2 regions of the Plantactinospora soyae genome follow, and region 1 is predicted to be linked to the other one. Evidence: riboswitches for the same ligand, from Rfam matches in the RefSeq annotation. Region 1 holds a riboswitch; the other holds the start of a gene.
What was found. Region 1 has a riboswitch for ZMP and ZTP ahead of H4W31_RS30330 (glycine hydroxymethyltransferase). Riboswitches for the same ligand answer to the same signal wherever they lie in the genome.

Region 1 (7,278 bases):
AAGGCGCCTTCGGCGATCGACTTGTTGTCGTCGTAGAGCTGGGTGAGGTCGATGTCGGAGACGCTGCCCCGGCCTTCGCACCGGGGGCACATGCCGCCGGTGATGTTGAAGTCGCGGCGCTCTTTCACGGTGCGTCCGGCGCGTTCCATGGTGACCGCGCCGGCGCCGCTGATCGAGGCGACGTTGAAGGAGAAGGCCTGGGGTGAGCCGATGTGTGGCTGTCCGAGTCGGCTGAAGGCGATTCGTAGCATGGCGTTGGCGTCGGTGGCGGTGCCGACGGTGGAGCGGGTGTCGGCGCCCATCCGCTGCTGGTCGACGATGATCGCGGTGGTCAGTCCTTCGAGTACGTCGACCTCGGGCCGTGCCAGTGTCGGCATGAAGCCCTGGAGGAAGGCGCTGTAGGTCTCGTTGATCATCCGTTGGGATTCGGCGGCGATCGTGCCGAAGACCAGTGAGCTCTTGCCCGAGCCGGAGACGCCGGTGAAGACCGTGAGTCGACGTTTGGGGATTTCGACGCTGACGTCCTTGAGGTTGTTCACGCGGGCGCCGTGTACGCGGATCAGGTCGTGGCTGTCGGCGGCGTGTGGCGCGGGCGCCTGCGTGTCCGTCCTCGTGGCCTTGCTCATCGTGTCTCCATCTGCTCGGGCGGGGGCGTTGTCGCGGTCCCCCGGCGTCGTCTGGTTCGCCGCCTGCCGGTGGCGGGGTAGGCGCGCTCGGCGGTCCGGGGGGTGTTGCCGTCGGGTCGGTGGTTTGTCCGGGGTGGCCGGACGGCTCAGCGCAGTTCCTGGATGCGGATGAGGTTGCCCGCGGGGTCGCGGACGGCGCAGTCGCGGATGCCGTACGGCTGTTCGGTCGGTTCCTGGACGACCTCGGCGATGCTGGCCTGTAGCCGTTCGAAGGTGCTGTCCAGGTCGGCGGTGGCCAGGAGGATGCCACCGTAGGTGCCCTTGGCCATCATCTCGACGATGGTGCGGCGTTCGTCGTCGGTGATGCCGGGGTCGGCGGCGGGCGGGTGCAGCACGATGGAGGTGCCGGGCTGGTCGGCGGGGCCGACCGTGATCCAGCGCATTCCTTCGTATCCGACGTCGCCTCGGACCTCGAAGCCGAGGGTGTCGCGGTAGAAGGCCAGGGCGGCCTCGGGGTCGTCGTGTGGGAGGAAGCTGGCGTGGATGGTGACGTTCATGGTGCTCAGGCTAGTTCTGGCTCCGGAACGCGGGCTTCTCGATTCCTGACCGGTCTGGTCACCTGTTTGGCGAGGCAGGACGGGATTCCGGCTGTCGCGAGCGCCGCGTCGCGCCGGTAGGTGCTGGGGGGTACGCCGACCAGTTCGGTGAAGCGGGTGCTGAAGGTGCCCAGTGAGGAGCAGCCGACCGTGAAGCAGACTTCGGTGACGCTGAGGTCGCCGCGGCGGAGCAGGGCCATCGCGCGTTCGATGCGTCGGGTCATCAGGTAGGCGTACGGTGACTCGCCGTAGGCGCGCCGGAACTCGCGGCTGAGGTGTCCGGCGGACATGTTGACGCCGCGGGCGAGTGCCTCGACGTCCAGTGGCTGGGCGTGTTCCCGGTCGATCCGGTCGCGGACGCGGCGTAGCCGGGCGAGGTCGCGCAGCTGGTGCGTGGCGGCGGATGTGCTGGTCACCTGCGGAATCGTGCCACGTGGTGTCGGCGTTGACCAGTGCGTCGGGGTGTTTCGGGGGTTCCTGTCCGGCCTGCCCGATCTCTCACTAGCTAAATTTGGCTACTCCGGTGATACGCTGCCGAGCAGGTAGCCAAATTTAGCTAGTGAGGAGACCGTTTCGATGTCGACAGTGACGCCGTACGTGATGGTGGACAGCGCCAACGCCTTCGGGGAGTTCATCAAGAGCGCCTTCGGGGCCGAGGTGTCCCACGTCGTTCCCCTGCCCACGGATCCCGAACGGGTGATGCACGCGCAGGCGCGGATCGGCACCAGCGTGCTGTTCTTCGCCGATTCGGGACCCGACGGCGGCCGGTGCCTGAGTTCACCGGCCGAGCCGGTGCACGTCCAGCTCTGGACCACCGTGCCCGACGCCGAAGCGGCCTACCAGCGGGCGGTTGCCGCCGGTGCCCGGTCGGCGATGGAGGTCACCGGCCAGGACGACGGCAGCCGGATGGGCGGCTTCGTCGACCCGTTCGGCACACTGTGGTGGGTCAGCACCCCCGGCTGACGATCGGTTCGAAGGGACGAGGACGCACATGTCGGCGGTTCGACTTCTCGTGCTCGGTGCGGTGCGCCGGCGTGGCCGGGCACACGGCTACCAGGTCCGCGCCGATCTGGAGGCCTGGGGGGCGCACGAGTGGTCGAGCGCCACCTCGGGCTCGGTCTACCACGCGCTCAAGGCGATGACCGGGCAGGGTCTGCTGCTGGTGCACGAGACCACGCCGAGCGCGGCGGGCGGACCGCCGCGGATGGAGTACGAGGTGACCGGGGAGGGCGAGCAGGCGTACCTCGGTATGTTGCGTGACGCGCTGTCCAGCCGCGATCCGCGGTTGGACCTGCTCGCCGCCGCGGTGGGCCTGATCGACGATCTCCCCCGGTCCGAGGCGGTCGAGCTGCTCCGGCGGCGTGCCCGGGCGATGGACGAGTGGCGGGCGAGCATCGCCACCCAACTGCCGCCGGACACCGATCTGCAGACCTGGGGTCCGGTCGGCGAGGTCGTCGGGTTGTGGCTGCACACCGCCGAGAGCCGGGCGGAGTGGACCCACCGGCTGATCGGCCGGCTGGACAGCGGTGCGTTCCGGATGGCCGGCGAGGACTGAGGCAGGTCGGTACGGCACGGTCCGGGCCTGCCCCACGGCGAGTGCGGCCGGGGCGGCCCGGTCCGGGAAGCCGTCGGGGCCGACGGAGGCGTCCCGGGGCCGGGTCGGCTACATGCCGCCGGCGACTTTGAGTACGGTGCCGGTGGTGTACGAGGCGGCGTCGCCGAGCAGCCAGACGATCGCGGCGGCGACCTCGTCGGCCCGGCCTGGACGGCCCAGTGGGATGCGGTCGGCGGCCCGGTGCGCCCGGTCGGGTACGCCGGAGAGGGTGTGGATCTCGGTGTCGATGATGCCGGGCGAGACCCCGTTGACCCGGATCCGGGGCGCCAGTTCCTTGGCCAGGCCAATGGTCAGGGTGTCGGTGGCGGCCTTGACGGCGGCGTAGTGCACGTACTCGCCAGGGCTGCCGAGGGTGGCCGCGACCGAGGAGACGTTGACGATGGCGCCGCCGTCGCCGAGGCGGCGGGCGGCCTGCTGGGCGCAGAGGACGTAGCCGACGAGGTTGACGTCGACGACCCGGCGCAGGTCGGTCAGGGTCAGGTCGACGAAGGGCCCGATCGGGCTGGTCACCCCGGCGTTGTTCACCAGGCCGGTCAGTTCCCCCAGTTTTCCGGCCGCGTCGAACAGGTGGCCGACCTGGTCGGGGTCGGTGGTGTCGGCGCGTACCGCGATGCCCCGCCGGCCGGCGGCGTGGACGTCACGCAGTACCGTCGCGGCGGCCTCGGCGTCGCTGCGGTAGCAGAACGCCACGTCGTGTCCGGCGGCGGCGAGTTGTCGGACCGTCGCGGCGCCGATTCCACGGCCGCCGCCGGTCACCACCGTCACCGGGGCCACGGTCGCCTCCTCGCCTGGGGCCCGACGGCCCCACCAGGAGGCGATCCTGCCAGGTGGGGTGCGCGGCGGATGGCCTGTTCCGGTGTGGGGGCGCTCACAGCGCTCGTCGACGTCCGGCTCGGGGCGCCGGGTTCGGCACCGGTTCCGAGTTTTCTGATGATCTCGATCCGGTGTGTCCGTCTCGACGTTGTCGGGCCGGCCTGGTAGTAAGTCAGGAATCAAACAGGTGTACGGAAGAGGGATCTGATGGCTGCCGCGCGTACCGCCGACCAGGGGTTGTCCACCGAGGAGTTGCAGCAGATCAGGGACGCGTTGGCGGGCGGCCGCAAGCCGAAGGTGTTGTTCACCGAGGCGGCGGGGCAGATCGCCGGCCAGCTCGGGCAGGTGGTCGAGTTGACCGACCCGGCGGTGTCCGAGGAGTGGGTGGTGGTCCGGTTCGGCCGGGACGAGTTGCCCTTCTCCCCCACCGATCTGGCCGTCGCGCCTCGTGGTGCGACGACGCGGCGGGTCGCGGCCAGGTCGGAGCCGGTGCCGGAGGCGGCGCCGGAGCCAGAATTCAAGATTGTCAGGGAGCCGGTGCCGGCGCCCCGCGAGGAGGCAGTAGTGACCGAAGTGGACACTCCCCCGGCTCCGTCGGTGGACGCCGAGGCCAAGCCGGCGCGTCGGCCGGTGAAGGCGGCGAAGCCGAAGGGACCGGCGGGGCTGACCGTCACCCTGACGTACGCCGAGGGTGAGTGGACGTTGGCGGCGACGCAGGGGACGAAGTCGTTGGCGAAGCCGTACGTGATCAAGCCGGCCGAGGCGCTGAAGATGGTGGGCCTGATCGATGTGCCGGGGGTGCACGAGGCGGTGGAACAGATCATGTCGGTCGAGCGTCGGGAGGCCGAGCAGCAGGCCGAGAAGTTGCGGGCCGAGCTGGCCGAGATAGAGGCGCGGCTGGCCGAGCTGCGCGACGCCGGCTGAGCCCGGTTCCGGATGTGTCTCCACCCGGCGGGGTTCCCGCCGGGTGGGGCCGGTGGTGTGGCACCGCGTTTCCTCGGGTGTGGTCGTACCCCGACGTTGCGCGGCGCGGATGGTCGCGGGGCCCGGTGCGGGTTGGTAGGCTCGGCCCCGGACCGTGACTGGCGCGCTGGGATGGGGTCAACCATCGGGAAGCGGTCCCGTCGAGTGACGTGTGCCGAGCGCCTGGGCCGAATTCTCTTCCTGCCCAGGAGGTCTTGTGGCCAGTCAGGTGTCCGAGCTCAGCTCCGAGTCCGTCGCGTTCCGTTCGGCTCTGGATGTGGTCCGGTCGGTGGAGCCCCGGGTCGCCGACGCGATCGGCGCGGAACTCGTCGACCAGCGTGAGTCGCTGAAGTTGATCGCCTCGGAGAACTACGCCTCGCCCGCGGTGCTGCTGGCGATGGGTAACTGGTTCAGCGACAAGTACGCCGAGGGGACCGTCGGCCGGCGGTTCTACGCCGGTTGCCGCAATGTCGACACGGTGGAGTCGATCGCCGCCGAGCACGCCCGGGAGCTGTTCGGGGCGGCACACGCGTACGTGCAGCCGCACTCGGGGATCGACGCGAACCTGGTCGCGTTCTGGGCCGTACTGGCGGACCGGGTCGAGGTCCCGGCGCTGGGCCGGGCCGGGGTCCGGCAGGTCAACGAGCTGACCGAGCAGGACTGGGCGGTGTTGCGGCGGCAGCTCGGCGACCAGCGGATGCTGGGCATGTCGTTGGACGCGGGTGGGCATCTGACGCACGGGTTCCGGCCGAACATCTCTGGCAAGATGTTCGATCAGCGCAGCTACGGTACGGATCCGACGACCGGGCTACTCGACTACGACGAGGTACGGCGGATCGCCCGGGAGTTCCGGCCGCTGATCCTGATAGCCGGCTATTCGGCGTATCCGCGGCGGGTGAACTTCCGGTTGATGCGGGAGATCGCCGATGAGGTGGGCGCGACGTTCATGGTGGACATGGCGCATTTCGCTGGCCTGGTGGCCGGGAAGGTGTTCACCGGTGACTTCGATCCGGTGCCGCACGCGCACATCGTGACCACGACGACGCACAAGTCGCTGCGTGGCCCGCGCGGCGGGATGGTGTTGTGTGGACCGGAGTTGGCCGCGCAGGTCGATCGGGGCTGCCCGATGGTGCTCGGTGGACCGTTGCCGCACGTGATGGCGGCGAAGGCGGTCGCGTTGGCGGAGGCGCGGCGGCCGGACTTCCAGACGTACGCCGCCCGGGTGGTGGAGAACGCGGTGGCGCTGGCCGAGGGGTTGGCGCGTCGGGGCGCGTCCCTGGTCACCGGCGGTACGGACAACCATATGCTGCTGCTGGACGTGTCGGGCTACGGCCTGACCGGGCGGCAGGCGGAGGCGGCGCTGCTGGACGCCGGCATCGTGACGAACCGGAACTCGGTGCCCCGGGACCCGAACGGCGCCTGGTACACCTCGGGGATCCGGCTCGGTACTCCGGCGCTGACCAGTCGGGGTCTCGGCGTCGCGGAGATGGACGAGGTGGCCGGGCTGGTCCACGCGGTGCTGGCCGGTACCCGGCCCGACGCCGGGCCCGACGGTGCCGCGTCGAAGGCACGGTATCTGCTCGACCGGGCGGTGGCGGACCGGGTCGCGGGTCAGGCGGCCGACCTGCTGGCGAACCATCCGCTGTATCCGACGATCGATCTCGGCTGACGCCCGCCGTCCCCGGCGGTACGACGCGGCTCGCCGTCGTACCGCCGCTCCGGTGTTCCCGCCGGTCCGGTGCTCCTGCAAGTCCGGTGGGAACGGCCGTGGCCCGGATCGGTGTGGCGGTAACCCGTACCGCCTCTCCCGGTGTCTTTAAGGGCGACGAGACCGGGAGGCGGGATGCGAGACTCGCGTGGCGCGGAGTTCGACGACTTCGTCCGTACGAGGTCGGTGACGCTGTTGCGGGTCGCCTACCTGTTGACCGGAGACCGGCACGAGGCGGAGGACCTGCTCCAGGAGGTGCTGGAACAGGTCTACCTGCACTGGCGTCGGGTCAGGACCGTGCCGGAGGCGTACGCCCGGCGGGCTCTGATCAACCGGGCGGCGAGCCGTTGGCGTCGGCGGGCCCGGCGGCCGGAGCGGGCGCTGGGCGACATCGACCCGTCCGCGCCGGACGGTACCGAGAACGTGCTGCTCCGGGAGCTGGTCGTCGCGGCGCTGCGGGTGCTGCCGCACCGGCAGCGGGCGGCGGTCGTGCTCCGTTTCCTGGAGGACCTGTCGGTCGCCGACGTCGCCGCAGCGCTCGACTGTTCCGAGGGCGCGGTGAAGAGCCATACGGCCCGGGGGTTGACGCGGCTGCGTGCCGCGCTGGCCGGGTCGGGTCTCGTCGTGCCTGTCTCCAACGATTCCGGAGGTTCACGATGACGATCAGTGACGGCGATGTGCGGATCGTCCTGCAGCGCGCGACGGATCACCTGGCGGGCCCGCCGAATCTGCTCGACGAGGTACGCCGGGGTGGCCGGCGACGGGTCGTACGGCGGCGCAGCGTCCTGGCCGCCGGCCTGGCGGTGGCCGCGGCGGCGTCGACCGGCGGGATGCTGCGGTACCCCGGTGGCCGGGACCGGGTCGAGTTCGCCTCCCCGCTGTTCGACCAGCCGACCCGGGGCGACCTGGCCGGGAACCAGCTGTACCGGCGGCGACTGCTGGAGGTGTGGCGGCGCC
Region 2 (7,278 bases), 5.7 Mb from region 1:
GTTGCCGCCACCGGCGGGCTCGGGACGGGACGTCTCCGGGTGCGAGGCGTCGGTCTCGAACGGCTCCGCGTGCTCCCGGTCGTTGCCCGCCCACGGATCGGCCGGGCCGGGTGTGGCCTGCCCCTTCGCGTAACCGGGGAACTCACGCGTGGGGTGGTTGACATCGCCTTCTCGGGACATCCGCCCTCACCGTCCTTGTCTCAGAAGCACCTGAATAGAACGGTACGGCCCGGGTACGACAGGCGCGAGTCGAGCCGTACCGACCCGAGGCGTACTCACGTCGGTGCAGGTCAGAGCGGTATTGCCGAGTACGGCTACGGCCGGCTGGCGAGCCCGGCGACGAACGAGCGCCAAGCGTCCGGGGCGAACGTCAACGCCGGTCCTGGCCGGTCCTTGCTGTCCCGGACCAGCACCCGGCCGGGCAGGTTGTCGGCGACCTCCACGCAGGTGTTTCCGCCGTTGCCGGACCGGGTGGAGGTGCGCCAGCGGGGGGTGGGATGAGTGTTCACAGTTCACTTCCCAGCTTCTCGATCAGCTCCAGGGAGGCGCGCTCGGGCAGGGCTTCGCCGAGCAGCACGTCCCACATGCGCCCCACGATACCGACGGCGTCCGGTCGGTCCATGACCTGACCGAAGACCCCGTCGATGTGTGCCACCTCGTCGCCATCCGGCAGGGTGGCCAGGACGAAACCGCCGGCCATTCCGGCGTGCCCGCCCGCGTCGGCCGGGATCACGTGCAGCCGGATGTGCGGCTGGGCGGCCAACTCCACCAGCCGGCCGAGCTGGGCTCGCTGGATGTCCCGGCTGCTGACCACCCGGCGCAGCGCGCCCTCGTCCACGATCGCGGTGAAGAGCTTGGGCTCCTCTTCGGTCAGCAGTGCCTGCCGTTCGAGTCTGGTCGCCAGCAGCCGCTCGACCTCGTCCGGCGTGTGCAGCCCGCTACCGGTCAGCACCGCGCGGGCGTACTCCTCGGTCTGCAACAGTCCCGGCACAAGCAACGGCTCGAACGTTCGCAGCCGGGTCGCCTGTTCCTCGATCGACCGCCACGGCGCGAACCAGCTCGGCGACTCCTGCCGATTCGCCGCCGCCAGCAACTCGGCCAGCAGGCCGGCGGTGCCCAACGCCTGATCGGCGGCCATCGCGAATGGCATGGTCGGCCGGCGCCTACCGGTCTCGATCGCCGCGATGGTGGACGGGCTGTAGTTGATCATCGCGGCCAGGCGTTCCTGTGAGACCTCGGCGCTCGCGCGGGCCGCCTTCAGGGCCCGGATCCACATCTCCATGTGCACACACTTACCTCTCCTGTAAGTACTCGACTGCGCTGTGTAGTACGCCCTGGCAGTCTGCCGTGCGGCGGCCCGGCGGTCCAGATTGGAATCAGCCGGACCGCGCGGACCCGATATCGACCAGGACGGGCGGACCGCGCGGGGACCGTCCCGGTACGCCTTCCAGCCGCGACGGCCCCCGCCTCCACGACCCGAAGGGAGGTCGCGGCAGATGACCTGGCCACGACGTACGCAGGAAGCACACCGACCGGACTGGCTGCGACTGTGGCGGTACTGCCGGTGCGGCCGGCGCCGGGACTGCCCCGGCGCGACTCCCACGCCGCCATCGCCGCCATCGCCGGCTCGCGGCCAGGACCGGCCGACCAACCCGGGACACTTCCGGGTCGGGAATCCCCCGCCTGGCCAGCCCGGTGCCGGCCGCGCCGATCGGCTCACCCCCGCGCAGACCCACGACGGACGGGGTGCCAGCCGATGACCGCCACCGCACCGGACCCGGAATCGCCGGGCCAACCGCCGACCAACGACACAGGCCCGCAGGAGCTGGAGCCGAACCAGCTTCCGCACACGCCACGGCGCCCGATCTGGCTCTGCGGGACGTGCGCGACCGAATGGCCCTGCCTGACCGTCCGGACCCTGCTGCCGCTCGACTATTACGACAGCCCTACCGCACTGCACGTGTACCTCGCCACCCTGCTTCAGGAGGCGGTCGAGGACCTGACCCGACTCAACCCTGACCCGGGGCCCGACCCGCAGCGGATGCACGCCCGCTTTCTGGGCTGGGTGAAGCCCTGGCTGGACATCACCCGACGACGGGCCGGCGGGCCGGACTAGGCTGGTCGGCGGCGGTCCGCGACTGGCGTCGGGTGGAGCACCACCGGGAAACGGTCCGCCGGGCTCGACTCCGTCGCCGTACGCCTGGGTGCCGGGGCTTTTCCCGCGACAGAGGTGGAAGCCCCGTGACCAGTACTGGTACGCCGCGCACCGCCCGGCTGCTGCCCGGTGGACCCGTCGCCGAAGCGGTCCTCGCCGACGTGGCCGCCCGGACCGCCGCACTGCGCCGGGCCGGTGTGGTACCGAGCCTGGCGACGATCCTGGTCGGCGACGACTCGGCCAGCGTCGGATACATCCGGATGAAGCAGCAGCGTGCCACCGAACTCGGCTTCGCCTCGCCGCACACCCAGTTGAGCGGTACGGCCAGCCAGGCGGACCTGGTCCGGGCGATCAGCGCCTACAACGACGACCCCGGGGTACACGCCATCCTGGTCCAGCACCCGACCCCGGCGCAGATCGACTACCCGGCCGCCATCTCGGCGATCGACCCGGACAAGGACGTCGACGGGCTGCACCCGGAGAACCTGGGTCGGCTCGCCACCGGGCAGCCCGGCCCGGTGCCGTGCACCCCGGCCGGCATCGAGGCGCTGCTCGCCTTCTACGAGGTCCCGGTAGCCGGCCGCGACGTGGTGGTGCTCGGTCGGGGTACGACGCTCGGCCGTCCACTCTCGCTGCTGCTGAGCCAGAAGCGATCCACCGCCGACGCGGCGGTGACCCTCGTGCACAGCGGCGTACCCGGCTGGGACCGGCACACCCGGCGCGCCGACATCGTGGTCGCCGCCGTGGGCGTACCCGGAATCGTCCGGCCGGAGCACCTGCGGCCCGGCGCGGTCGCGATCGGCGGCGGCGTCCGGTACGCGGGTCGCCGGCTGCTGCCCGACCTCGACGAGACATGTGCCGAGGTGGCCGGCGCGATCACCCCGCGGGTCGGCGGGGTCGGTCCGACCACTGTGGCGATGTTGTTCCGGAACGCCGTCGAACTCGCCGAACGGCTGACCGCCCGGTCAGCACAGGTCTGACCGGAAGGCCGACGGCGCACAGCGGTGATGTACCGGTCCGCAGCCGATAGGTTCGACCCAACGGATTGACGACATTCGGCGTCCGGCGTACCGGAGGGGGGACCTTGATGGCCCGTGGTGCGTTCGGCGACGCCGAGGAGTTCGCTCGGGCGCGCCTGGACGCGCTGCGGCGGTTCGCGTACCTGATCAGCGGCAGCGCCGCCGAGGCGGACGACCTGGCCCAGATCGCGGTGGTCGAGGTCTGGCAGCGGTGGCGCAAGGCCGGGGACAACCCCGAGGCGTACGCCCGGCAGGTCATCGTGACCCGGAACGTGAGCCGGTGGCGACGGTCGCGCCGGGAGGTGCCGAGCGACGAGGTCGACCACCGGCCCGACGATCCGGCCGGAGCCGTGGTGACCAACGGCGCGCTGTGGCAGGCGTTGCAGGAACTCGGCAAGCCCGAACGCACCGTCGTCGTGCTGCACGTGCTCTACCGGTACACCTTCAGCGAGATCGCGGCGATCTGTGGCGATCCACCGGGCACGGTTTCCAGCCGGTACGCGAGGGCCAGACGGGCCCTGCGAACACATCTGGCAACCACCCAGCCGGCGATTCGGAGCGCACGTGGCTGACAAGATCGGGCCTGTGGAGGATGGGAGGCTCGCCGAGGAGGTCGTCGCCACCCTCACCCAGGCGCAGGCCGCGCTGCCACCGGCCGCTCCCGGCGCCATCGCGACGATCCGCGAGCGCTACCGGCGCAGACGGCGGCAGCGCGCCGGGCTCGCCAGTGCGGCGGTCGCGATCCTGGTCCTGGCGGTCACCCTGACCGGGGCGGAACTGACCCGGGGGCGGGGGCTGTCTCCGGTGCCCCCGGCGAACGGCGGTACGGCGACGATCCGGGTGTGGGCCATCACCCCGCCGGGGCAGGACTCGGCCCTGCGGCAACTGGTGGACCGGTACAACAGGTCGGCCGAGGCCGACGTCGAACTGTTCACCTTCGGCAACGACGACTACAAGGAGAAGCTGCGTACCTCGGTCGACTCGTCGGACGGCCCGGACGTCTTCGTCAGCTGGGGCGGCGCCACCCTCGCCCGGCTCGCCCGTGCGGGTCGACTGGCCGACCTGGCCGGGCCACCGGCCGCCGTCGACCGGTTCCTGCCCAGCGCCCTGGCCGGCGGCATGGTCGACGGCCGGCAGTACGGACTGCCGATGAGCGGTACGCATCCGACGGTGCTCTTCTACAACAAGGACGTCTTCACCCGGTCCGGGCTGACTCCGCCGCGCAGTTACGCCGACCTGCTGTCCCTGGTGGACGAGTTCAAGTCCGACGGGATCACCCCGTTGGCGCTGGGCGGCGCCCAGGGCTGGACGGAGCTGATGTACGTGATGTACCTGGCCGAACGGATCGGCGGCCCCGGGACCACCGCCGACATCGTGGAAGGCCGGCCGGGCGCCTGGTCGAAACCGGCGGTGGCGCAGGCGTTGCTGGCCGCGCAGGATCTCGCCGAGCGGGGCGCGTTCGGTGACGACTTCTCCTCCCTCGGCTACGACGACGGCGGCGCGCCGCGCCTGCTGGCGACCGGGCGGGCCGCGATGCAGCTGATGGGAACCTGGGAGTACCCCACCCAGCTGGCCCAGAATCCGGACTTCGTCCTCGGCGGCCGACTGGGCTGGGTGCCGTTCCCGAGCATGGCCGGCGGGGCGGGAAACCCGGCGGACCTGGTCGGGATTCCGGCCCAGTACTTCTCGGTCACCGCCGCCAGCCGACACCGGGAGACCGCGATCGAGTTCGTCCGGGACGTCACCGCCGACGCCTACCTCGACGACCTGGTCACCGACGGCGAGGTGCCCCCGGTCACCGACGCCGCCGACCGGCTGCGGAGTACGGACCACGCCGGGTTCGCCGTCTCCGTGCACGAACTGGTGGCGCGGGCGCCGTCGTACAGCCTCGCCTGGGACCAGGCGCTGGAGCCGGGCACCGCGACGAGGTTGAACGCCAACCTGCAACGGCTGTTCCGATCGGAACTCACCCCGGAGCAGTTCGCGGCGGCGATGGCCGGCGGCTGACGTACGGCCACATAGCACCATCGACGACGTTCGAGAAGGCCACGACCGCGATCGATTGGTGTCGGATCTCCGACAGCACGACGTGCAGCAAATCGATGCCCGGCTCGCGTTCCGGGAGGGATGCACGCGCACCCGTCCCCCGTGCGTGACAACGCCGGCCCTGCCGGCAACTGGCTACGAACCACACCCGTGGAGGTTTCGAACGGATGAGAAAGTTTCGGATCGTTCTCGTCGGCGTACTGGCCGCCGGTTCGCTTTACTCGATCGGACCATCGACCGCCACCGCCGCGCCGACGAAGGTGACCGGCGGGATCGCCGCGCAGGTGGCGACCGGAGGCAGCGTCGCGCACGTACCCCCGGCCCCGTCCACGGACCTGCCGCTGCGGACGCTGGCCCGCGAGCACGGCCTGGGCATCGGCACCGCGGTCGACATGACCGCCCTGGACGCCGACCCCGAGTACCGCTCCCGGGTGGCCCGGGAGTTCTCCGCGGTGACCGCGGAGAACGTGATGAAGTGGGAGTCGCTGGAGCCGGCCCGGGGTGAGTACAACTGGGCGCCGGCCGACGAGCTGGTCGACTTCGCCCGGCGCAACGGGCAGAAGGTGCACGGTCACACCCTGCTCTGGCACAACCAGCTTCCCGCCTGGCTGACCCAGGGCGTCGCCGACGGCTCGATCAGCCCCGCCGAGCTGCGTACCATCGTCCGGAACCACATCACCACCGTGGTGAAGCACTTCCGGGGCAAGATCCGCGCCTGGGACGTGGTCAACGAGGCGTTCACCGACGGCGACAGCCCGGTACTGCGTGACACGATCTTCCGGCAGCACCTCGGCCCGAACTACATCGCCGACGCCCTGCGCTGGGCGCACGCCGCCGACCCGAGCGCCAAGCTCTTCCTGAACGACTACGCGACCGACAACATCAACCCGAAGAGCACCGCGTACTACGAGCTGGCCAAGCAACTGCTCAAGCAGCGGGTCCCGCTGCACGGCATGGGCTTCCAGGGCCACCTGGACCTCCAGTACCCGCTGCCGATCGACGCGCCGGAGAACCTGCGCCGGTTCGACCGGCTCGGCCTGCAGACCGCGTTCACCGAGGTCGACGTGCGGTTCTTCCTGCCGGTCGACACGTACAAGACGGCCGGACAGGTGGGCAGCTTCAACACGCTCCTCCAGGCCTGCCTGCTCACCCCGCGCTGCGTGATGTTCACCGTGTGGGGCTTCAGCGACAAGTACTCCTGGGTTCCCGGCTGGTTCGACGGCCAGGGCTCGGCCACCCCGATGGACGAGAACTTCCAGCCCAAGCCGGCCTACCGGGGCCTGCAGCAGGTACTCGCCGTCGCCTCGGACCCGAACAGTAGGCGCGGCTTCTAAGGAACGGTCGGGAACGGGCACGCGGCGATGCCCGGCCCCCGACCACCAGCGGCCCGCCGTCGAGCCCCACCTGCTCGATGGCGGGCCGCGCCCCCACTCACTGTCCGGCGTCCGGTGGCTGGCGCGGCCTCAGCAGGACAGCCGAGACCACCTGGCGGAGCAGGACGATCACCGCGGCACTGGCGAGATCGATCCAGCCCTGCGCGGCGGCGAGCCGGATCAGGCCGGCGGCGGTCAACAGGTCGAGCAGCACCCGGATCGCTACCCGCCAGGAGCCGGTCGTCAGCAGGACCACCGCCGCCGAACCCAACGCCAGGGCGGTGACCAGGGTGCCGAGCGGCTTCATCGATGGTCCGTCGCGCTCTCGGATCGCCGATCGGCCGCCGGATCGCCGGGGCGCCGGTCAGCGGCCGGATCGCCAGCTCGCCGGTCAGCGGCCGGGCCGCCGAGTTGTCGCTGTTCCGAGCGGATCTCCCGGCCGAGGAAGTAGTTCAGCGCGGTCCGGATCGTGGCGATCGCGGCCAGCCGGCCGAGTTGCCCGAAGCTCGGCGAGACGGCGGTACGCAGGATGTCCGCGGCGAGCTGGAACTCCAGCCCCAGCGTGAGGAACCGGCCCAGCGACAGCCGGATCGGGGTGAAGACGGCGGCGGAGCGGTGCCGGATCCCGGTCACCACGAACCGGGCGGCCGTCCAGACCGCTCCAATGAAGATCACCGCCGCTCCC

Region 2: linked by a shared signal. The riboswitch ahead of H4W31_RS05390 (bifunctional 5,10-methylenetetrahydrofolate dehydrogenase/5,10-methenyltetrahydrofolate cyclohydrolase) and the one ahead of H4W31_RS30330 (glycine hydroxymethyltransferase) in region 1 are both predicted to bind ZMP and ZTP.

The regions. Positions count from the first base shown of each region.
Region 1 is NZ_JADBEB010000001.1:6,938,149-6,945,426, reverse strand. It holds gene H4W31_RS30365 (ATP-binding cassette domain-containing protein) at 1-626, opposite strand, end outside; gene H4W31_RS30360 (VOC family protein) at 773-1,183, opposite strand; gene H4W31_RS30355 (helix-turn-helix transcriptional regulator) at 1,189-1,638, opposite strand; gene H4W31_RS30350 (VOC family protein) at 1,799-2,185, shown strand; gene H4W31_RS30345 (PadR family transcriptional regulator) at 2,214-2,777, shown strand; gene H4W31_RS30340 (SDR family oxidoreductase) at 2,886-3,611, opposite strand; gene H4W31_RS30335 (hypothetical protein) at 3,858-4,574, shown strand; ZMP/ZTP riboswitch at 4,719-4,809, shown strand; gene H4W31_RS30330 (glycine hydroxymethyltransferase) at 4,831-6,282, shown strand; gene H4W31_RS30325 (SigE family RNA polymerase sigma factor) at 6,457-6,981, shown strand; gene H4W31_RS30320 (hypothetical protein) at 6,978-7,278, shown strand, end outside.
Region 2 is NZ_JADBEB010000001.1:1,207,748-1,215,025, forward strand. It holds gene H4W31_RS05370 (DUF4230 domain-containing protein) at 1-180, opposite strand, end outside; gene H4W31_RS05375 (DUF397 domain-containing protein) at 315-509, opposite strand; gene H4W31_RS05380 (helix-turn-helix domain-containing protein) at 506-1,282, opposite strand; gene H4W31_RS05385 (hypothetical protein) at 1,757-2,116, shown strand; ZMP/ZTP riboswitch at 2,125-2,213, shown strand; gene H4W31_RS05390 (bifunctional 5,10-methylenetetrahydrofolate dehydrogenase/5,10-methenyltetrahydrofolate cyclohydrolase) at 2,242-3,135, shown strand; gene H4W31_RS05395 (sigma-70 family RNA polymerase sigma factor) at 3,243-3,746, shown strand; gene H4W31_RS05400 (ABC transporter substrate-binding protein) at 3,760-5,181, shown strand; gene H4W31_RS05405 (endo-1,4-beta-xylanase) at 5,388-6,554, shown strand; gene H4W31_RS05410 (hypothetical protein) at 6,652-6,900, opposite strand; gene H4W31_RS05415 (DUF1622 domain-containing protein) at 6,897-7,278, opposite strand, start outside.